DNA from 3 places in the Arthrobacter sp. P4_F11 genome. Region 3 is predicted to be linked to each of the others. Evidence: riboswitches for the same ligand, from Rfam matches in the RefSeq annotation. Region 3 holds a riboswitch; each other region holds the start of a gene.
What was found. A riboswitch is a leader RNA that binds a small molecule or an ion and turns the genes downstream of it on or off. The one in region 3 is predicted to bind thiamine pyrophosphate.

Region 1: another riboswitch for thiamine pyrophosphate. It lies ahead of AC1DRO_RS18555 (ECF transporter S component); the one in region 3 lies ahead of thiC (phosphomethylpyrimidine synthase ThiC).
Region 2: another riboswitch for thiamine pyrophosphate. It lies ahead of thiO (glycine oxidase ThiO); the one in region 3 lies ahead of thiC (phosphomethylpyrimidine synthase ThiC).

What each region holds. Positions count from the first base shown of each region.
Region 1 is NZ_JBFUJK010000019.1:54,625-62,169, reverse strand. It holds gene AC1DRO_RS18570 (UDP-N-acetylglucosamine 1-carboxyvinyltransferase) at 1-1,163, opposite strand, end outside; gene AC1DRO_RS18565 (energy-coupling factor transporter transmembrane component T family protein) at 1,269-2,072, opposite strand; gene AC1DRO_RS18560 (ABC transporter ATP-binding protein) at 2,069-3,718, opposite strand; gene AC1DRO_RS18555 (ECF transporter S component) at 3,747-4,394, opposite strand; TPP riboswitch at 4,461-4,604, opposite strand; gene AC1DRO_RS18550 (heme-degrading domain-containing protein) at 4,792-5,337, shown strand; gene AC1DRO_RS18545 (DUF4235 domain-containing protein) at 5,377-5,640, shown strand; gene mnhG (monovalent cation/H(+) antiporter subunit G) at 5,754-6,101, opposite strand; gene AC1DRO_RS18535 (MrpF/PhaF family protein) at 6,133-6,411, opposite strand; gene AC1DRO_RS18530 (Na+/H+ antiporter subunit E) at 6,408-6,953, opposite strand; gene AC1DRO_RS18525 (Na+/H+ antiporter subunit D) at 6,950-7,545, opposite strand, start outside.
Region 2 is NZ_JBFUJK010000003.1:263-7,807, forward strand. It holds partial or broken gene AC1DRO_RS04560 (DUF222 domain-containing protein) at 1-807, shown strand, start outside; gene AC1DRO_RS04565 (thiazole synthase) at 1,652-2,476, opposite strand; gene thiS (sulfur carrier protein ThiS) at 2,482-2,718, opposite strand; gene thiO (glycine oxidase ThiO) at 2,715-4,025, opposite strand; TPP riboswitch at 4,019-4,139, opposite strand; gene thiE (thiamine phosphate synthase) at 4,166-4,864, shown strand; gene AC1DRO_RS04585 (ferritin-like fold-containing protein) at 4,902-5,576, opposite strand; gene AC1DRO_RS04590 (RNB domain-containing ribonuclease) at 5,615-7,105, shown strand; gene AC1DRO_RS04595 (DEAD/DEAH box helicase) at 7,466-7,545, shown strand, end outside.
Region 3 is NZ_JBFUJK010000011.1:140,439-147,983, reverse strand. It holds gene AC1DRO_RS13750 (RNA-binding protein) at 1-3, opposite strand, end outside; gene rpsP (30S ribosomal protein S16) at 5-430, opposite strand; gene AC1DRO_RS13740 (hypothetical protein) at 649-1,086, opposite strand; gene AC1DRO_RS13735 (VOC family protein) at 1,667-2,542, opposite strand; gene AC1DRO_RS13730 (amidohydrolase family protein) at 2,618-3,724, opposite strand; gene AC1DRO_RS13725 (GNAT family N-acetyltransferase) at 3,728-4,228, opposite strand; TPP riboswitch at 4,303-4,410, shown strand; gene thiC (phosphomethylpyrimidine synthase ThiC) at 4,406-6,256, shown strand; gene AC1DRO_RS13715 (alpha/beta fold hydrolase) at 6,253-6,987, opposite strand; gene ffh (signal recognition particle protein) at 7,059-7,545, opposite strand, start outside.

The sequences.
Region 1 (7,545 bases), on a different contig from region 3:
CCGGGGAAGGGCATGGGGTGGATCTTGTCCTCCGGCGCCCGCAGCTCCGAAGGCTTGGTGGTGACATCCACCAGGCGGGTGCGGCCGTTGCGGGCAAAGTACTCCCCCGAAACCTCGAGCCGCTGGCCCATCTGCTCGAGCGTGGCGAGTTCGATTTCCATGAACTCGATCGGGACGCGGCGGATGGTGACTTCCGAGTTCGTCACGATGCCGGCGGTGATGAGGCTCATCGCCTCGATGGGGTCCTCGGACGGGAAGTATTCGATGTCAGCGTCGATCGACGGCCGGCCGGTGATCTTCAGCGTCGTGGTGCCAACCCCGGCGATGTCCACGCCGAGCATCTGCAGGTAGAAGCACAGATCCTGCACCATGTAGTTCGGGCTGGCATTGCGGATGATGGTGGTGCCACGGCGGTGGGCTGCGGCCATGATGGCGTTCTCGGTGACGGTGTCGCCGCGTTCGCTGAGCACGAAGGAGCGGTCGTGACCGTCCGACGGCGGCGCCTGCACCGCGTAGAACCCGGACTTCGCCTCCACGCTAAGGCCGAACTGGCGCAGTGCCTGCATGTGCGGCTGCACGGTGCGGGTGCCGAGGTCGCAGCCGCCGGCGTAGGGCAGCCGGTAGGTGTCGGCCTCGTCCAGCAGCGGGCCCAGGAGCATGATGACGCTGCGGGTCCGGCGGGCCGCCTCCACATCCATGGAGGCCAGGTCCAGGACGGCGGGGCGGCGGATCTGGAGGTCGTTCGCGTTGAGCCAGGTGCACTCGACGCCGATGCTGGTCAGCACCTCCACGATCCGGTTGACTTCCTCGATCCGGGCAAGCCGGCGCAGCGTGGTGGTCCCGCGGTTGATGAGGCTGGCGCACAACAGCGCGACGCCGGCATTCTTGCTGCTGTTGACGTCCACCGCGCCGGCGAGGGTGCGGCCGCCCTCGACGCGCAGGTGGGTCATCTGGGGCCGGCCCACCTTGACGATGCTGTGCCCGACGATCGCCTCCAGGCGCTGGATCATCTTCAGGCTCAGGTTCTGCTTGCCCTGTTCCATCCGGGCGATGGCGCTCTGGCTGGTGCCCAGCTCGGCGGCGAGTTGCCCCTGGGTCCAGCCCTTGGCGCCGCGCGCCTCGCGGAGCAGGATGCCTACATGTTCAGCAGTCGGTTGAGTCATGCTCCCGAAAATATCACGCATGATTTATAAACCACGGCAATTCCGGCCGGAATGGCGTCAATCTCACACGGATACCCACGCCATGCGATAACCGGCGGCGCCGGTCTACTGTCGCGTGAGGAAGACGAGGTTCCAGGTGCCCGCGCCGAGGGCCGCGGCGACGGCGGCGGCCGCGATGCCGAGCCCGCCCAGCAGCACCCAGGCATCGAGTCCGCTGAACGTGGAGGGCCGGGCCCAGGTCCGGGCGGCACCGCCGAACCCGCGGGCCTCCATGGTCACCGCGAGCCGCGAGGCGCTCCGGATCGCCTGCACCAGGAGGCCGAAACTCTGGCCCAGCGTGGCGCGGAACCGCTGACAGGGGTTGCCGCTCGAGCCCACGCCGCGGGCCCGCCGGGCCATGCCGATGGTCTGCCATTGCTCGGCCATGATTCCGACGAGCCGCATCGCGGCCAGGGTGCCCAGGACGAACCGGTGCGGCAGTTTCGCGTTCTGGGCCAGGGCGTCGGCCAGGTCCGTGGGGTCGGTGCAGCTCATCAGCAGCACCGCGGGCAATGCGATCGCGAGCCCGCGGAGCATGAAGCCGATCCCCAGCTGCAGGGAACCGGCGCTGACGGACCAGATCCCCGCATCGAGCAGGACTGGTCCGGAATCGGGCGCCAGGATGGCCGTGCTCCAGCCGCCCAGCGCCGCCGCGAGGATCAGCGGCCAGCCGCGCTGCCACAGCAGGGCCACAGTCAGGCCCGCCAGCGGCAGGAGCAGCAGTTCGAACGCCAGCGCCACCGACGCCGACACCCAGTCAATGGAGAGCGCCAGGACCAGGGTGATCAGGGTGACCGCCGTGAACTTGGCGAGCGGGTTGGCCCGGGTCAGCAGCGCATGGTTGCCGCGCAGGCTCAGTGCGTCCCTCACGGCGAAGCTCCCTCCCGCAGCTCGAGATCCGGGCCGGGAGCGTCCGCGGCTGCGGGTTCCCGTGGCCGGAGGCGGAGTTCGGCGCCACCGAGGACGGCGCTGAATTCGGCGTCATGCGTCACGGACACGACGGCGGTGCCGGCGTCGAGGAGCTCGGAGAGGAACGAGGCGAGTTCGGCCCAGGTATTGGCATCCTGGCCGAAGGTGGGCTCGTCCAGGACCAGCACCTGGGGGTGCGCCGCCAGCACCGTGGCTACCGAAAGGCGCCGCTTCTCGCCGCCGGAGAGCGTGTAGGGGTTGGCGTCCACAAGCTCGGTCAGCCGCAGCCGCTCCAGCAGTTCGTCCACGCGGTCTTCGCCGTAGCCGAGGTGGTGCGGGCCGAACATGAGCTCGTCGAGGACCTTGCCGGTGACGAACTGGTGCTCGGGCTCCTGGAAGACGGTTCCGATCCTGGCGATCAGCTGCTGGGCCTTCCACCGGTAGGGATCGGGTCCGGCGCCGTCGCGTGCGCGGCCACTGGAGCGACCACTGGAGTGACCAGTGGCGGGATTGCTCAGCTCCGCCGTGGCCGAGACTGTTCCCGCGACGGGCCGCAGGAGACCGGCCAGTGTCAGCGCCAGGGTGGACTTCCCCGTGCCGTTCTGGCCGGTGATTGTCAGCGCCTCGCCGGCGCGGACCCGGACCGAGACCCCGGACTGGACCGGACGCGGCGCGATGGTGCGGAAGCCGTCGCGCAGCCCAGCCCGCCGCGGCCGTTCGCGGGACACCGCGAGCGCGTCGGCCGTGAGCAGAGTCTGTCCCGCGCCCCGCGCCGGTGTCCGCATCCGCGTCGCCGGGACGTAGCCCGGCACCCAGACGCCCGCACCGATGAGCATGTCCCGCGCCTCGGTCAGGACCCGGTCCGGCGGTCCGTCAATCAAGACCGCGGAGTCCGTGGCGGACCCTGGCTGGAGCACCACGATCCTGTCCACCAGGTCTTTCCAGACCCCCACCCGGTGCTCCACGACCACCAGCGTGGCGCCCGTCTTGTCCAGGCAGCGGCCGACGGCGTCCCGGACCTCCAGGACGCCCGCGGGGTCGAGGTTGGCAGTCGGCTCGTCGAGCAGGAGCAGCCCTGGCCGCATCGCGAGGATCCCGGCGAGCGCCAGCCGTTGCTTTTGTCCGCCGGAGAGGGCCGCCGTCGGGTGGTCCAGCGGCAGCTGTCCCAGCCCGACGTCGTCGAGGGCCTCGCGCACGCGCGGCCAGATCTCCGCCGCCGGGACGGCGAGGTTCTCCGCCCCGAAGGCGACGTCGTCACCGAGGCGGGAGAGCACCACCTGCGTTTCCGGGTCCTGCTGCACCAGCCCGGCGCGGCCGCGCTGCGCCCGTGGCGCGGCACCGTCGATCAGGAGGCTGCCGGTCTCGTCTGTGTTCTCGGCGTCGCCGGAGTCGCCGGGGTCGCCGGACGCGCCGTCGCCCAGCACACCGGCCAGGGCGTGGAGCAGCGTCGACTTGCCGGCGCCGGAGGGCCCCAGCAGGAGCACGCGCTCCCCCGGCCGGATGTCCAGGTCAAGGCCGCTGACCGCGGGCCTGGTCCGTCCGGCATGCCGCCAGCCCCAGCCGCGGGCCGTGACGGCGGCCGGCCGGACGCCCGGTGAAGATCTCATGATTCTCTGCAGGATTCAGCGACGGGGCTCAGGAAAAGACGGGCTCCGTGGCGGCCTTGCGGGAGGCAAAGGAGCCCAGCACTCCAGTCTTCGCCAGGCCGCGGGTGGCGAGCCAGGCCAGTCCGCCGGCAATCACTGCGCCGGAGATCGTCGTGAAGACGATGTAGGCGAGCTTGTCGCCGGCCTCGTAGGCGATGTTCCAGCCCCACGGCAGGAATGAATCGTTCAGGCCGCAGAAGAGGCCCGCCCCGGCGCCGGCCAGCACGGAGACGGGCAGGTTGAACTTCTTGTAGAGGAAGGCCGCGAAGACCAGTTCGGCGCCGAGGCCCTGCAGGATGCCGGAGATCAGCACCGTGGTGCCGTACTGCGAACCCATGATGAGCTCGCCGGTGGCCGCGACGGTTTCGCAGAAGAGCGCGGCGCCCGGCTTGCGGATGATGAGCATGCCCAGCACCGCCGGGATCATCCAGCCGCCGGCGTAGAGTCCGCTCAACGGCGGGTAGACCGCGTTGACCGGAGTCGAGATCAGGTTCGCGCCCTGGGACCAGGCCCAGAAAATGACGCCGCCGGCAACGGCGATCAACGCGGCCACCACAATGTCCACCACACGCCAGCTGTAGTTGCGCCGGGCGGATGAACGGCTGGCGGAACCATGCTGTGCTGAAATATCTGTCATGTCGTCCTCCTGAGGAACAGGAGGGGAGGGTGCGCCGGCCGGTCTCGGCTTCCGCCGCCCTCCGCGCACCCTGAGAACTCGACTCCCTTGCGCCGGTACTAACCGGATCAGGTTCGAGGGTCTGCGGCTGTCCGCACTCTCAGCGCCCACCAAAGGTTTCCCCGGATTGTTCCGGCGATGCCCGACGGCGGCGCTCCCCTGTCGTAATTATTTTCGCCCTTGTGGGCTGGCTCAGTTTACACCCGGACGGCCGGGTTTTCAGTGGTGTGCCGTCACAATCGTGGACCGGACGGCGGAAGTCCCGGCGGCCCGGAAAACCCTCTTGGTAGAGTCGTCGTGCCGGACCCCCGGACCCGCCAGCGGGCGGCCTCGTCACCCACCGGAAAGCTGGAATATTTTGTCGCACACACCGGTCACCCAAGATCCTTTCGGGGAATACGATCCCGACTCCAGTGAGCCGCAGCCGCAGGGTTCCCTGGCGGTGCTCATCGGCCGCGTGCTGGCCGAGATAGAGGCGCTCCAGTTCGCGTCGTTCAGCAAGGATGACGCCCTGGACCTCGGGCTCCTTCTTGTCGAGCTGGGCAGGCAACGCTCGCTGCCCATCGCCGTCGACATCACCAAAGGCGAGCAGGTGCTCTTCCACGCCGCGCTGGACGGCGCCACACCGGACAATGAGCGCTGGATCAACGCCAAGAAGCGCACCGCCATGCGGTACGAGGTCCCGTCCCTGCTGGTGGGCCTCCGGGCCCGCGCCGCCGGCGGAAGGATTGAGGACAACGCCTGGTGGGATCAGTCGGAGTTCGCCGCCCACGGCGGGGCGTTCCCCATCTACGTGCGCGGCACGGGCGCCGTCGCCGTCGCCACCGTCTCCGGCCTGCCCCAGAAGGCGGATCACGAACTCGTGGTCGAGGCCCTGCGGATGGTCCTCACCCCGGAACGCTAGGCTAGGGGAAAACCGTTCCCGTCCCAAGGAGACCGAAGAATGAACATCCTCATCAAGCTGCTCGGTACCGGCGTCAGCCTCCTGGCCGGCTTTGCCGGCACCAAGCTGGTGGACACCATGTGGGAAAAGTCGACGGGCAACAAGCCGCCCAAGGGCCAGGAGGACGACGTTCCCACGACCCTGCGCTCGGCCCTGACGTTCGCCCTGATCTCCGCATCGGTCAGCGCCATCATCCAGGTGCTCGCCAACCGCGGCACCCAGCGCGCGATCACCCGCTTCGCCAAGACCCAGGACGTCGTCTGACCTGACCCGACCAGCCGCGGCGCCCACCGCGGCAGTCGAAGGCCCCGGCCGCGTCCGTCGATGTGCCGGCCGGGTCCGCCGGGCCGGTCGGGTCCGCCGGGCCGTACGGGGGCTCAGCGGTCGTCGTCGTCCGCTCCGTGCGTGGCCGCATGCTGGGCGGCCTTCTGGACTACCGCCTCGAGCTCGTCGGAGCTCAGCAGCTCCGGGTGCAGGTGCTTGGTCCGGTAGCCGGCCCGGCCCACCATGTGGGCGGACACGGGCACGGTGAGCAGCTGGAAGAGCCAGGCCACCAGCAGGACGGGCCACACCGACCAGGTGCGCATCTGCAGGCCGAGGGCCGCCAGCAGCAGGAACAGGCCGAGGACCTGCGGTTTGGTGGCCGCGTGCATCCTGCTCATGAGGTCCGGGAAGCGCAGCAGCCCGATGGCGGCCGCGAGGGACATCAGGGCTCCGGTCACCATGAACACGGCGGAGACGGCGTCGATCACTGTGTCAGGATTCACGGACGCCCTCCCGCCTGTCGGCCACGAACCGGGCCACGGTGACCGAACCGACGAAGCCGATCAGGGAAATCGCAACGAGCAGCATCAGGTTGTTCAGGTGCCGGTTGGCGGCCATGTCGATGCACAGGGCCGCGCCGAAGATGGCCAGCAGCACGTCGGCGGCCAGAACCCGGTCCAGCAGCGAGGGCCCCCGCGCGATCCGGACGATCGCCCCCGCGGCGGCCAGGGACAGTACGACGGCGGTCACCGTCAGGACGGTCTGCATCATGCGGCGGTCTCCTGTGTCAGTGCGGAAAGTTCGGCTTTGGTCCCCATGATCCGGATCAGCCCGGCCTCGGTGTCCCGGACCTCTTTGCGCAGCTTGGCCGCGTCCTCGGCATTGCGGACGTTGATGCCGTGGATGTAGAGCGTGGACGTCGACCTGTCCACCTCCACCACGAGGGACCCGGGAATCAGCGAGATCACGTGCCCGGTGGCCGTGACCAGGAGGTCCGAATGGCTTCGGAGCGGCACGGCTACGACCGCGCTGACCACGTTGGGGCCGCGGACCACGGCCAGGTACAGGACCTGGCAGCTTGCCGCGACGACTTTTCCGAGGAAGATGAGGGCGAACGGCACGGCGCGGAGCACGTTGAAGCGGCCGCCGAGTTCCACCGGGGGCAGATAGAAAATGCGCGCCACGAGCACCGCGATGAGGGCGCCGAAGAGGAGATTGCCCGGGCTGAAGTTCTGCCAGAGCGCGCCCCAGACAAAGACGAGCCAGACCAGCAGCGGCAGTTCCTGGCGCAGCGAGATCCTTTTCCGGTTCATTTCCCGCCGCCCTCCCGGACCTGCACCGGATGGAGCGACGGAGGCACCGGCGGCACGGGCGCATCCGGGCCGAGCACGGCCTGGATGTAGGAGGTCCGGTCCAGCATCTCCTGGGCGGACTGGTCGGCCACCCTGAACAGCGGCCCGGCAAAGACCGTCAGAGCCACGCCAAAGACCACCAGGCCCAGGGTGGAGCCCACCATGGTGCGGGGCAGCAGGGTCACATTCGTCTTGCCGGCCCGGTCACCCGTGGCGGAGTCGGCCGGCGCTGCCAGGAGCACCGGATCGGGGTGTTCGGCGTCCCCGGGCTTGCGCCAGAACGCCCGGTTCCAGACCCTCGCAATCGCCAGCAGGGTCAGCAGGCTCGTCAGCACGCCGCCGATCACCAGGGCGTAGGCCAGCGGCGTCCCCAGTTCCACGCCTGCCTGAAGCAGCCCCAGCTTGCCCAGGAAACCCGAGAACGGCGGGATTCCGGCGAGGTTCATGGCGGGAATGAAGAACAGGACCCCCAAGACCGGGGAGAGCTTGGCCAGTCCCGCCACGCGGTCCATGGACGAGCTGCCGCCACGGCGTTCAATCAGGCCGGTCACCA
Region 2 (7,545 bases), on a different contig from region 3:
TTCGCCACCACGGACCAGTTCGAACACCTGATCACCGTGATGAACACCGCCACCAACCCCCGCACCGGCGAAAGCACCGCCACCGGACCTGGTGACGGGTCCGCGGCGGCGGATGCGCCCTGCGCGGCTGATGAGCCCGCCCCGCGGGAGGACCCCGCGCTGCCGTCCCTGGACCTCCGCTCCCGGCCCCAACGGCTGCTCGACGGCCTGGTCGGCGCGTGCAAGGCAGCCCTCGCCGCCGGAGGGCTGCCCGCGGCCGGCGGGCTCCGGCCCCAGGTCATGGCCACCATCGATTACCGGGACCTGCTCACCCGGCTCGGGACGACTCCCGCCGAAGCAGGCGGCCCTGCCAACACCGCACAGCACGGCACGGGAACCAGACACGGCACCGGGACGCTGCTGTTCACCGGCCCGGTCACCGCCGGCACCATCCGCAAAATCGCCTGCGACGCGGACATTATCCCGGTCGTCCTCGGCGGCGAGGGCCAGATCCTGGACATCGGCCGGGCCTCCCGCGTCTTCCCGCCGCATATCCGCAAGGCCATCACGGCCCGGGACCAGGGCTGCGCCTTCCCGCAATGCACGATCCCCGCATCCTGGTGCGAGGCCCACCACATCGCCTACTGGTCCCGCGGCGGAACCACCGGAGCCGGCAACGGCACCCTGCTCTGCTCCCATCACCACCACGTGATCCACAAGGAACACTGGAGCATCCAGATGCGCACCGGGACCCCCTGGTTCATCCCGCCACCCCACCTCGACCCCGCCCGGACACCCCGCCGGAACAGATACTTCCGCCTGGAGTGACCCCGGCGCCCACGGCTAGTCCCGCCGACGCGTCACCGCCCCCACCGCGCGCAATATCGGCTGCGACTCCGACTTGATCGCCGTCGTCCTCGGCGGCGAGGGCCAGGTCTTGGACACCGGCCGAATCTCTCCGCGTCCTGGTGCGAAGGCCACCCCATCACGTAGTAGTTCCGCGCCGGAACCACCGGAACCCGGCAACGGGACAGGTCGTTAATAAGAGCTCTGGGAGCAGCAGCTATTTCTCAGAGAATCTTGGGCCGAAGACTCACGATTGCAACGCAGTTAGGGCTGCGATACGTTGTGCCTTGAACGACACAATCATGTGGAACCTGGGACGCAACTGTTAGGTGGCGCTCAAGTGTGGATATGAGCCACGCGCGTACTCTTTCAAGAAGGGTTTCGCCCGATGGCAAGCTGCACCAAGATCACCTACTCCACCCCCTGGCACGCGAACCGCGCCCTCCAAGAAATCATCCGGCAGGGCTCGTCATCTGGGGGCAAGTTGCCCGCGAGCGTATACCCATGCGGAGGCTGCAAGGGATGGCACCTGACCTCGAAAAGGGCAGCTGGAAAAGCAAAGAAGTGGCAACGCCATTCTTCGTGAAAGTGTCTCCAGCGCGCTAACGGGACCCTGCCTTACTCGCACCACCACTTGATCCACAAGGACAGCGAACCATCCGGATGCGGACCGACGGCATACCTGGTTCATCCCCGCCGCACGTCGACCCGGCCGGGCCGGGCCGGGCCGGGCCTTCGGATGATCGCGCCAGCGCGTCATCAAGAGCAATGGTGATCAGGACGTCCGGCCGGTGCAACCAGATCAGCCCCGCCGGCCGAGCGGGCGTTAGAGGAACTCGGCCCGGCCTTCCATTGAAGAGGACGCCAGGGCGTGTTCCCGCCGCGGGATCCTGCCGGCCGCTTTCGCCAGCCTGCCGGCGATGACGGCATGTTTGAAGGCCTCGCCCATGAGCACCGGATTCTGCGCACGGGTCACCGCCGTAGCCAACAGCACGGCGTCGCAGCCGAGTTCCATCGCCAGGGCGGCGTCCGAAGCCGTGCCGATCCCGGCATCCAGCACCACGGGCACGGACGCGCGCGAGACGATCAGCTCGATGTTGTGCGGGTTCAGGATGCCCAGTCCGGTGCCGATCGGGGCGCCCAACGGCATCACGGCCGTCGCGCCGAGGTTTTCGAGCCGGAGGGCAAGCACGGGGTCGTCGTTCGTGTAGGCGAAGACCTTAAAGCCTCGGGCCACCAGCTGTTCGGTTGCGTCCACGAGTTCGACGGCGTCCGGCAGCAGTGTGTGCTCGTCGGCAATGACTTCGAGCTTGACCCAGTCCGTTTCCAGGGCCTCCCGCGCCAGTTCGGCGGTGAGGACGGCGTCCTTGGCGGTGAAGCAGCCTGCCGTGTTCGGCAGCACCCGGATCTGATGGTCCTCGAGCAGCTGGAACAGCGAGCCCGTCTCCGCCGGCGAATAGCGGCGCATCGCCACCGTGGTCAGCTCCGTCCCGGACGCCACCAGCGCCGCCCCGAGCCCGTCCAGGCTCGGCGCACCGCCGGTTCCCATGATGAGGCGGGAGCCGAGCCTTACGCCGTCGACCACGAACGGATCGGCCACCGCACCGGTCATGGGGACGGCCTGTGTTCCTGCGAACGTCGTCTCGTTCATGCTGGTCATCCTCCCTGGACTGCCGTGACAAGTTCGACGTCGTCGCCGTCGGCGAGCGCCGTGGCGTGCCACTGGCTGCGCGGCACCACTTCGGCGTTGCGGGCCACGGCGACACCGAGCTTCCGCCCGTCGGCAGCGCGGCCGTCGGGGCCGATGCTCCGGCCCGTGAGCTGGCTGACGAGTGTGGAGACGGAGGCGCCGTCGGCGACGCTCTGCTCCGTTCCGTTGAGTCGGATGTTCATGCTGCTTCCTTCTTGGGGCTGTCCCCGGACGTATCCGGGATGCGGGAAAAACGGTCGGGGCGGAACCCGGCCCAGCGCGGGTCCGGCGTGAAGTCCATGAGTTGCCGGCACACGACTGCAGCGGCGGGGGTCAGCAGGACGCCGTGCCGGAAGAATCCCGTGGCGATGATGAGCCCCGGGACGTCCCCGCCGTCCGGTCGTGCGACCCGCCCCAACAGCGGGGCGTTGTCCGGTGTGCCGGGCCGGGCCCGCGCCGTGGCTTCCAGCAGCTCCAGCTCGGCGACCGCGGGCACCAGCTGCTGGGCATCCCGCAGCAGCTGGTAAATGCCGCCGGCGGAAACCGCGTGAGGATCCGACGGCCCGTCCTCGCGCTGGGTGGCCCCGATCACCACGGTGCCGTCCTGGCGGGGGACGATGTACACCGGGACGCCGCGCACCATGCCCCGCACGGTGGCCGTGAGCAGCGGCTGCAGATGCGGGGGCACGCGGAGCCGGAGGATGTCGCCGTAGACGGGCCGCACCGGCAGCGCCAGCCCGGCCGGAAGCTCCTCGAGCGCGGCGGCACCGAGCCCGTTGGCGACCACGGTCTCGGCAGCCCGCACGGTACCGCCGCCGGCCAACCGCACACCCGCCACCTGTCCGTCCTGCCACAGCAGGCCTGCCGCGCGCCGCCGGACGAAGCTGCCGCCTTCCGCACCGAGCACGCCCGCGAGCCGGGTGATCAGCAGGCGGGGGTCCACCTGGTGGTCGGCCGGGATCTCGAAGGCACACGAGATGCCGGGACTCAGCAGGGGCTCCCGGGTGCGTGCCTCGCGCACTGTCAGTGGCTCCACGGCCAGGCCGCACGCCTGCTGGACTTCCCTCAAGTCCGCGAGCGCGCGCCGGTCCGCCGCGTCGGCCCCCACCGCCAGGGTCGGCGTCGTTAAGTAGCCGGTACCCGCCGGGGAATCCGCGCCGGCGGCACCGGCGTCGAGAGCCGCAGCGAATCCTGGCCACAACCGGGAGGCCTCAAGCATCAGTTCCAGGAGCTGCTCCTCCTGGTAGTGCAGTTCACTGACGGGGGCCAGCATGCCGGCCGCGGCCCAGCTGGCTCCGCTGCCGGGAGCATCATCGATCAGGACCACGGATCGGCCCGAGCGGATGGCCTCGAACGCGATGCCATGGCCGATCACCCCGCCGCCGATCACGGCCACGTCGGCAGTCGAATCCCCCGCGATGATTCCCTCTGCGGTACCGGGCCCTGTGTCACAAACCTGGGCGGCGGCGTCATTTGCGGCTCCGGCCGCACGGCCTGCTCGTGTGCCCATGAAGAATTCCTTCCCTACGCCGGTACTAGCCGGATCAGGTCAAGCGGTCGGCTCTGACGCCCTCTCAGCCGGGCAGCGGCGACATGGCTGCTGCGGGCTCCCGCGGTATGCGCCCAGTTTAGAGGAACTAGGCTGGTCCCATGAGCCAGGACCCTCTCCACACCACCGCCCGCCTCTATCTCTGCACCGACGCCCGCAGGGACCGCGGCGACTTCGAGGACTTCGTGAACGCCGCCTTCGCCGGCGGCGTGGACATCATCCAGTTGCGCGACAAGTCGCTCGAGGCCTCCGAGGAGCTGGAACTGCTGGAGGTCCTGCACACCGCAGCGCAGCGCCACGGGCGTCTGTGGGCCGTCAATGACCGGGCGGACATCGCCTCCCTGTCCGGGGCTCCGGTGTTCCATGTCGGTCAGAAGGACATTTCGCTCGACGCCGCCCGCGGCTTTCTCGGCAAGGATGCCGTGATCGGCCTGTCCACCCACAGCCCGAAGCAGGTGGACGCCGCCATCGCTGCCGCGCCCGGCCGCAAAGGACTCGATTACTTCTGTGTTGGCCCCGTGTGGGCGACGCCCACCAAACCCGGACGCGCCGCCGTCGGCCTCGATCTGGTGCGCTACGCCGCCCAGGCGATCGGCGGGGCGGACACGGAGGGAACCGGCAAGGTCAACGAAAGCCTGCTGCCGTGGTTCGCGATCGGCGGGATCGACCTCAGTAACGTGGAGCAGGTAGTCGATGCCGGTGCCCGGCGGATCGTCGTGGTCCGGGCGATCACCGACGCCGCTGATCCGGCCCACGCGGCCGGAGCCTTGCTGGCGGCGCTGGACGCCGCCGCATCCTAAGCAGGTCCCCGGCCCGTAATACCGGCCGGCACTGAAACTATCCGGCGAGACCCAGCTCCGTCATCCGGCGCGCGTGATTCGCTGCGAGTTCGGCCGCCAGGCCGTTGACCAGCGCCCGGGCGCCGGCGTCGTCCAGCCCCGACAGTCCGCCGAGGAACGCGTGCTCAGCGCTGACACGCTGGGCGTGGTTCAGGACCTCCCCCAGCAGGCGCCGGGCCCACAGCGCCAGGCGCGACGCGAGCCGGGGGTCATCGGCCAGGGCCGCCTTGAGGCGGGCCTGCAGCACGGCCGTGGACTCACCGGTGGAGCGGACCTGCCCGATCAACTCACGGGTCGCGGCGTCGACGTACCGGCCCACCACGCCGTAAAAGTCCGCGGCGACCGTGTCGATCACGTAGGCCTTCATGAGGGCCTCGTACCAGTCCGACGGGCGCGTGCGTTCGTGGAAGTGGTCCACCGAGGGCTGGAACGGCAGCATGGCGGCCTCCGTATCCAAGCCCATGTGTTCGAGGCGGGTTCGGACGAGTTCGTAATGCTGGAACTCGACCACCGCCATCCTGCCCAGCACCGCACGGTCATGCAGCGTGGGCGAATACCGGGCACTCGAGGACAGCCGTTCGAAGGCGGAAAGCTCGCCGTACGCCAAGACTCCCAGCAGGTCGGCGATGAAGCTGTTGTAGAGGGCCGGATCGTCCGCAGTTGCGCTCATCATCCAAGACTAATAGCGGAAATCGGGCTACCCTGATTTTCGTGTCCCATCATCGCCTGACCCCCAGTGTCCACGAGCAGCAGAACCAGCTTGCCGGGGCCCTCAAGGCGTTGCGCACCACGCTGGAACTGCCCGGCCCGTTCCCCGAAGTTGTGCTGCGCGACGCGGAGGCGGCAGTGGCCGAGCACAAGCTCCCGGACCTTGACCTCACGCATGTCGAGTTCGTGACCATCGATCCGGCGTCGTCCACCGACCTGGATCAGGCCCTCTTTATCGAACGGAGCGACGGCGGCTACAAGGTCTTCTATGCCATCGCCGACGTCCCCTCTTTTGTCGCCCCGGGCGGGGCGCTCGACGCCGAGACCCGGCGCCGCGGCCAGACCTTCTACACCCCGGACGGCCGGATTCCGCTGCATCCGGAGATCATCAGCGAGGCCGCCGGCAGCCTGCTCGCCGGGCAGCTGTGCGCTGCTTTCGTCTGGGAGTTCGAGCTCGACGCCGCGGCAGAGGTCGCCTCGGTCCTCGTGCGCCGGGCACAGGTCCGCAGCCGCGCGAAGCTCAACTACAAGGGCGTGCAGGCCGAGCTCGACGCCGGCACCGCGTCGCCCGTGCTGCAGCTGCTGAAAGAAGTAGGCATTAAACGGGTGGAACTGGAACGCCTGCGCGGCGGCGCGAGCCTGAACATGCCGGAACAGGAGATCCAGCAACTGCCCGACGGCGGCTACCGGATCGTGGCGGCCCCGCCGCTGCCGGTGGAGGACTGGAACGCCCAGATTTCACTCATGACCGGGATGGCCGCCGCGGCGCTCATGCTCCAGGGCAAAGTCGGCATCCTGCGCACCATGCCCGCCCCGGACGAGGCGTCACTGCGCCACTTCCACCGGCAGACCCACGCCCTCGGCAAGCCCTGGGACGGGGAAATGCGCTACGGCGAGTACCTGCGGACCCTTGACCCGACGGACCCCCGGCAGCTGGCCATTGTGCATTCGGCCGGGATGCTCTTCCGCGGTGCCGGATACACACCCTTCGACGGCACAGTGCCCAACGCCGCCGTCCAGGCCGCCATTGGCGCCGCCTACGCCCATTCCACGGCACCGTTGCGGCGGCTGGTCGACCGCTTCGTGCTGGTGATCTGCGAGGCCCTGAGCAACGGCACCGAAGTTCCTGCCTGGGCCCGGGAGGCGCTGCCGTCCCTCCCTGCCATCATGGGCACCTCGGACCAGCTGGCCGCGAAACTGGAGCGGCTGTCGCTGGACACCGTTGAGGCGGCGCTGCTCGTCAACCACATCGGCCAGGAATTCGACGCTGTCGTCATCTCCGGTCCCAAGCCGGCCAAGGGCACCAACGGCACCAGCAACGGCAACGGGAAGACCAACGGCAACGGAAACGGCCCGTCCGGGATCGTCCAGATCGCCGAGCCCGCCGTGACCGCACGCTGCCCCGGCGAGCTGGAACCGGGCACCAAAGTCCGGGTCCGGGTGGTGTCCTCGGACATCGCCACGCGGGAAATCCAGTTGGAGCTCGTGGGCTGACGGCCCGCTGGCGGTCCGCGGGCCGTCCCCACGCCGTCGCCAGCCAGCGCTGCCGGCCGCCCTCCCGGTCACCTTCCGAGGCGCAATCACCCGCCCAGTCGAGGATCCGCGCCTTGTACAGCTAGACTGAAGAGGTAGAAATGGATGCCCGGTCGTTGATTTCCATGATTTTCGAATTCAACAAGCCCGCCCCTACGCGATCTTGAGATACACCCGCTGGTCCCCAGTGCCAGCATTTAGATAGCCCGCGATCGGCTTCCACTGGAATTGCTTGCGCGCCTGAGCGTGCTCCGGAACGGCCGCCATGGCCGGCCCCGTTGAGCAAGCAGCGCAGCCCAAAATGAATAAGGAAACTCCCCTGTGAGTGAATTGCACACGCACCAGCTTCTGACCGATGAGTCCGGCACGGAGAGCATCGAGCCCGAAGAGACCATCATCTC
Region 3 (7,545 bases):
CAATTTACTCAGCCTCGGTGGTCTCTGCTTCGGCGGCGTCGGCGGGAGCCTCGGCAGCTTCGTCCTTCTTGGCCTTCTTGGTGATGGCTTCCGGGATGATCACGGAACCCTTTTCCGGGGTAACGAAGGCAGCCTTGGGAGCCTTGGTCTTCAAGGTTCCCTCCTGGCCCGGGAGACCCTTGAACTTCTGCCAGTCACCGGTGATCTTCAGGATCGCGGCAACCTGCTCGGACGGCTGTGCGCCGACGCCGAGCCAGTACTGGGCACGGTCCGTGTCGACCTCGATGTACGAGGGCTCTTCGGTCGGGTGGTACTTGCCGATCTCTTCGATAGCACGGCCATCACGCTTGGAGCGTGAGTCCATGACGACGATGCGGTAGTACGGTGCGCGCATCTTACCGAAGCGCTTAAGGCGAATCTTTACGGCCACTTTTGTGGTCACTCCTGTTTCTGAAACGGGGTCGAGCCCGGCGTTCTGCACCCGTGGGGCGGGCCGTACTTGGGGGTTCTAAAGGACAAGATCCAGACGCGGAGAGAGGGGCCACGCAGATCGAGTACCTGTTCATTGTGCCAGATCACCGGCAGGATTTCGACTTGACACGAGCTTGGCGCACCACCGCGCGGCCTGGAAGCGGCCTCGAGGGCCGGTCAGGACGTCCAGACGAAGAGGCCGGACCTGGTGGCGGGGTCGACGCCGGCGGCGAGCTCGGCAATCCGGCGGACGTAGTCCCGGGCCTCGTCCGGACCGAAGGGCATGTCCTCCTCGGCGGCCCAGTTGGCGGCGACATCCTCCAGGACGTCACCCTCCCCTTCGGTTTCATAGCTGAGCAGTTCCGCCAGCGTGCGGACCATTGCCGCCGGGACGCCGAGCAGCGAGTCGCTGGCCACGTCGACCATGGCCAGTTCATAGTCCGCGCCCGGGGCGTGCACGGCGACGCCGGCGAGGTCCCCCAGCCGCTCCACCTCGAAGTCGCTGATCTCCGGGATGCGGACGGCGCCCGGGGCGGCCGGGCTGCCGCCTTCCAGTGCGCCGGCGCGCTTGAGGGCTTCTTCGTGGGTGGACACAAAGAGTTCGGTGAATCCCATGCAGCTGGTCCTTAGGGTTCGGCGGTCCGCAGACCGCTGTTTTCGACGTCGCTTCAGCCTAGCCGCTTCAGCATGGCCCCGCCCCGCCCGCTGGACATGCCCTCCCCTAACCCTGAGCACTGGACATATGGCAGCTATGTCCATTCGCGACTGCGGGCACTGGGCATGTTCCGAAGTCCCGCCTGGGAACAGTGGACATGTCCCTCGCTGGCCCGGTGAACCCTACCCGGCCCGTGGACATGCCCTCCCCTAACCCTGAGCACTGGACATATGGCAGCTATGTCCATTCGCGACTGCGGGCAATGGACATGTTCCACTGTCCTGCTGGCGAAGAGTGGACATGTCCTTCGCTGGCCCGGGGAAACCGACCAGGGCCCGCTGGGCATGCCCCGTCCTGACAGCAAGGAATGAACATATGGCAGCTACGTCCATTCCCGGCGGCGAGCAATGGACATGTTCCGGAGTCCCGGTCCCGAGCAATGGACATGCCCAGCGGTCCCGCCGGCGAAGAGTGGACATGTCCAGCGGAAAGCTGTGCGCGCTGGACACGCCCAGCGACCAGCTTGCCTAGGGAGAACTTCTAGCGCACGGCGACGCGGATCCGGTTGCGCCACGGATCCTCGAAGCGCAGCTCGGCGCCGGTGTGGTGGGATTCGACGCCGGCAACCTTGAGCCGGTCGGCCAGGGCCGCGACGTCGTCGCCGGAGGGCACCTCGATGAGGACTTCACCCAGGCCCAGCGTGTCGCGCCGGGGACCCGCGCCGCGGCTGTTCCATACGTTCATGGCCATGTGGTGGTGGTAGCCGCCGGCCGAGACGAACAGCGCCTGGCCGTGCCAGCCCGCGGTCTTTTCGAAGCCGAGCGTGCCTACATAGAAATCATGCGCCGACTGGACGTCGCCGACCTGCAGGTGGACGTGCCCGACGCCGGCGGCGCCCTGGCGCTGGCCTGCCACGGACTCCTCGGTCAGGTATTGCTGCAGGTAGCGCTGCGGCGGCAGGGCGAGACTGTCCATGACGACGTTCTTGCCCTCCCAGGACCACGCCGCCCGCGGCCGGTCCCAGTACAGCTCGATGCCGTTGCCTTCGGGGTCGTTGAAGTAGAACGCCTCGCTGACGAGGTGGTCCGCGCTGCCCGTGAAGGACTGGGGCTCGTACTGGGCCGCGGTGGCGATGGTGGCCGCCAGGGAGTGCTGGTCCTCGAAGAGGAGGGCGGTGTGGAAGAGCCCGGCCTCGCCACGGGAAGGAAGAAACAGGTCCGGGGCAGGCGCCAGATGCACCAGCGGCTTCTGCTGGCGCCCAAGGTAGAGCCCGCCGTCCTGTTCGGCCACGGTCTCCAGGCCGAGGGCGCGCTGGTAGTAGTCGGTCATCAGCTTCATGTCGCCGACCTTGAGCATCACGGTGCCCATGGTGAGTTCGGCAGGAAGGAGGTCTTGGGTGCTGGCTTCTGCGGTCATGGCAACGCTCCGTGGATTTGTTAGCCGCCGGCCTTCGGCGACTCTATATAAAGCTAAATTACTTGAAGCTTCAATTTATTCCTCATGACCGCCTGGCGCCCGGTCCACCGGCAGCCCACGCAGCACGATATGCCGGATCTGGCGGAGCGTGGCCGGATTGCTCCGCGGATCCTCGGCGGTGACGAGGACATCAGCACTTGCCCCTTCACCGATGGACTCCGCGCCGAGCCAGGTCCGCGCCGACCAGCTCGCGGAGTCGAGGGCGGCAGCGGCGGTAAGGCCGGCGGCGTGCAGGGCCTGGATCTCGTCCACGATCCTGCCATGGCTGATCACGCTGCCGGCGTCGGTACCGGCGTAGATTGCCACCCCGGCCTCGTGGGCTTCGAGGATCCGCTCTGCCCGGCGCTCCCACAGCGAGCGCATGTGGGCTGCGTAGCGGGGGAACTTGGCCGCCGCCCGGGCGGCGATGTCCGGGAACGTGGCGATGTTGATCAGGGTGGGCACGATCGGAACACCCTGTTCGAGGAAGCGCGGCAGGTGCCGCGGCAGCAGCCCGGTGGCGTGCTCGATGCAGTCGATCCCGGCGTCGAGCATGTCATCGAGGGTGTCTTCGGCGAAGCAGTGTGCGGTGACGCGGGCCCCCTCATCGTGGGCGGCCCGGACGGCGTCCTTGACCGTCCGGGCGGGAAAACTGGCGGCGAGATCGCCGGCGTCGCGGTCGATCCAGTCCCCCACGAGCTTGACCCAGCCGTCGCCCGCGCGGGCCTGCTTCCGCACGGCCTCGACGAGATCCTCCGGCTCGACCTCGACGGCCAGGCCCGGCAGGTAGCGCCGGGTCCTCGCGAGGTGCCGGCCCGAGCGGATGATCCGGGGAAGGTCCACGCGTTGCTGGAGCCAGCGTGTGTTGTGGACGGCGCCGGCGTCGCGGACCAGGAGCGTCCCGGCGTTGCGGTCCGCCAGGGCCTGGAATTCCGCGGTGTCCTCGGTAACGTCCCCGCCCGGGCCGAGGCCGATGTGGCAGTGTGCGTCCACGAGACCGGGCATGACCCAGCCGTCCAGCACGAGCTCCGGCGCGGCCGCGGGCCGGCGAAAGGTCAGCCTGCCCTCCACCGACCACAACCCGTAGCAGACCTGGTCCGCCGCCGTGAGGATGGGCCCGCTGAACTCGATGATGCTGGTCATGGCCTAAAGCCTAATCCGCATGGCAATCCGCGGGCCCAGATCATCGAGCCCCAGCTGCGCTTCGTGGATCCGCAGGGCAGCCAGCGCCTGCCCGGGCCGGGCGATTTCCTCGAACCCGCAGCCCGCGTAAAACGGCGCATTGAACGGGACGCCGGCGAAGGTGCAAAGCGTCATCCATGAATAGCCGCGGCCCCGGGCCGCATCGAGGGCCGCCTCCACCAGGGACCGTCCGATCCCCCGCCTGCCAAAGTCCGGCTGCACGGAGAGTTGCTCCAGATGGGCCTGGCCGCCGAGTTCGTCAACGCGGGCAAAGCCTACGGGCGGAGTTCCGGCGACAAGTATGAACAGCGGCTCGACCGGCGCCGTCAACTGCGGAGCCGGGAGCGGCCGGTTCCCCAGTTCCTCTATGAGGACGGCGTCTGCTGCGGCCTCGAAAGCCGGCAGCGCCGGGAGATCTTCCGGCGTCGCGGTCCGGATGCGGGGCAGCGCCTTGGGCAGAGTCACCGTGCCACGTTAACACCGCGGCCCGCCGCCCGCGTCACACTCGACGGCCGGCCGGAGGTGCGTGGTAGCTTCGTCTACGACCACACGGGTGCCCCTGCAGGGGCTGAGATCGGGCTGACGCAGCCTGCGACCGTTGAACCTGTCCGGGTAATGCCGGCGAAGGAAGTGAGTATTTCCGTGAACTCCCAAGTGACACAGCACAGCCCTGCCCACAATGAGTCAGCCCCCACTGGGCCAGCCCAGCACGGGTCTGCCCCAAGCCAGCCTCCGGCCCCCACACAGTCGCTGAAGTCCCACTCGCTGGCCTTCAGCACGGACCCGGAGCACGGCATCCGCGTGCCGGTGACCGAGATAGCCCTGGAACCCTCCCCGGGCGGCGTCCGGAACCCGCCGTTCCGGGTCTACCGCACTGCCGGCCCGGGCAGCGATCCCGTCCGCGGCCTCGAGCCGTTCCGCACGCCCTGGATTGAAGCCAGGGCGGACACCGAACCCTACGCCGGCCGCGAACGGGAGCTGCTCGACGACGGCAAATCGGCGGTGCGCCGCGGTGCGGCGTCGGCCGAGTGGCGGGGCGGCCGGCCGGTGCCGCGCCGCGCCGTTGAGGGCAGGACCGTCACGCAGATGCGCTACGCCCGGGACGGCGTGATCACCCAGGAAATGCGGTTCGTCGCGCTGCGGGAGAACTGCGATGTGGAGCTGGTGCGCAGCGAGGTGGCCGCGGGCCGCGCGATCATTCCCAACAACGTCAACCACCCCGAATCCGAGCCGATGATCATCGGCAAGGCGTTCCTGGTGAAAATCAACGCCAATATCGGCAACTCCGCCGTGACCAGCTCCATCGCCGAGGAGGTCGACAAACTCCAGTGGGCCACGCAATGGGGCGCGGACACCGTCATGGACCTCTCCACCGGGGACGACATCCACACCACGCGCGAGTGGATCATCCGCAACTCCCCCGTCCCCATCGGAACGGTCCCGATCTACCAGGCGCTGGAGAAGGTCAACGGCGAGGCCAACGCCTTGACCTGGGAGATCTTCCGGGACACCGTGATCGAACAGTGCGAGCAGGGCGTGGACTACATGACCATCCACGCCGGCGTGCTGCTGCGCTACGTGCCGCTGACGGCCAACCGGGTCACCGGCATCGTGTCCCGCGGCGGCTCCATCATGGCCGGCTGGTGCCTGGCGCACCATCAGGAGAATTTCCTCTACACCCACTTCGACGAGCTGTGCGAGATCTTCGCACGCTACGACGTCGCGTTCTCCCTGGGCGACGGGCTGCGGCCCGGCGCGACGGCGGACGCCAACGACGCGGCACAGTTCGCCGAACTGGACACCCTGGCCGAACTCACCCAGCGGGCCTGGGACTTCGATGTGCAGGTCATGGTGGAGGGCCCCGGGCACGTGCCCTTCCACCTCGTCCGGGAAAACGTGGAACGCCAGCAGGAACTCTGCAAGGGCGCCCCGTTCTATACGCTCGGGCCGCTCGTCACGGACATCGCACCGGGCTACGACCACATCACCTCGGCGATCGGCGCCACCGAGATCGCCCGCTACGGCACCGCCATGCTCTGCTACGTCACGCCCAAGGAACACCTCGGGCTGCCGAACAAGGACGATGTGAAGACGGGCGTGATCACTTACAAGATCGCGGCCCATGCCGCGGACCTCGCCAAGGGCCACCCCGGCGCGCACGAACGCGACGATGCGCTGTCCAAGGCGCGGTTTGAGTTCCGTTGGCGGGACCAGTTCGCGCTGTCCCTGGACCCGGTCACGGCCGAGGCCTTCCACGATGAGACGCTTCCCGCGGAGCCGGCCAAGACAGCCCACTTCTGTTCGATGTGTGGTCCGAAGTTCTGCTCCATGCGGATCAGCCAGGATATCCGGGACGAATACGGTTCAGCTGATTCGCAGGCGGCCCTGGCGCAGATGGCGGCCGGAATGCGGGCGAAGAGCAACGAGTTCCTCGCCTCGGGCGGCAAGGTCTACCTGCCGCAGCCCTCGGTGGGAGGACGCGCAGCTTCCTAGGAGGCCCGGGCGTGCTGGTGCCGGCTGACCTCGGCGATGTAGGAGCGGATGGCCCGGTCCCCTTCGGCTGAATCCTGGGGCCGGTGCCCTCCCGGCGCCGTGCGGTGCAGGGCGCCGGTCTCGCGCAGGTAGCCGGCGATTTCCTCATACAGCGGTTCCCAGCCGCCGGTCAGGACCAGGGTCGGCACCCCCGGCACGATCTGCAGCGGGGCTTCCCACGGCGGCGCCTGCAGGCGGAGCCGGCGCGCAGCCCGGAGGGCCTCCGGCGTCGTGGCCCCGGGGGCGTCCGCCGCGAACGCGCGGCGGATGAACTCCCGCTGGAAGTCGTCGTCGCTGAGGTTGTGGCGGACGTCGAAGAGCGGCTGCATCAGGGCCCGGTGCGCGGCGGTGGCCGGGAGCTCCGCGGTCAGGGACAAGCAGGCCGGTTCCACCAGGGTCAGCGACTGGACGAGGTCGGGCCGTTCGACGGCGGCCATCATCGCCGCGATCGCGCCCTGCGAATGGGCCACCACGTGGCCGCCAGCCTCGCCGCGGCCGTCGTCTGCCAGCGAGGCGAGCACGATGGCGGCGTCGGCGGCGAAGTTGGATTCGAGCGGTTCCGCGACGGCGTCAAACCCGTGCCGCCGCAGGAACAGGGCGTCGTAGTCCAGCGCCATTCCGTGCTGTTTTGGCCACGCGGCGGCGCCGAAGCTGCCGTCCCCGTGGACGAAGACTACGCGCTGCTTGAACATTGTCTAACCCTATGGCACTCCAGTGCTGATGCCGCCGGCGACACAGTGCCGGCGGCCGTCAGCACTTATGGCTACTTGCTGCCGCCGAGGAACTTGTCGAAACCCTTGGGCAGGTTCAGCTGGGACGGATCGAAGTCGGCGCCCTGCTGGCCGAACGACGCGCCGGTGGGCAGCGCCTTGGGGCCGGCGGCGCGCCGGGCCTCGGCGTCGCGCAGTTCCTGCGCCGCCTTGGCCGGGTTGCCGGAGCGGGCCTTCTTCTTGGGCGCGGATTTGGCTCCCTTGCGGGCTCCGCCCCCGCCGCCCATGCCGGGCATTCCCGGCATGCCGGGCATCCCGCCGCCGGCGGCCATCTTCTTCATCATCTTCTGGGCCTGGGCAAAACGTTCCAGCAGTCCGTTGACCTCGGAGACGTGCACGCCGGAACCGCGGGCAATACGGGCCCGGCGGGAGCCGTTGATGATCTTCGGAGCCACGCGCTCGTGCGGGGTCATCGAGCGGACAATGGCCTCGACGCGGTCGATCTCGCGCTCGTCGAACTGCTCCAGCTGCTGGCGGATG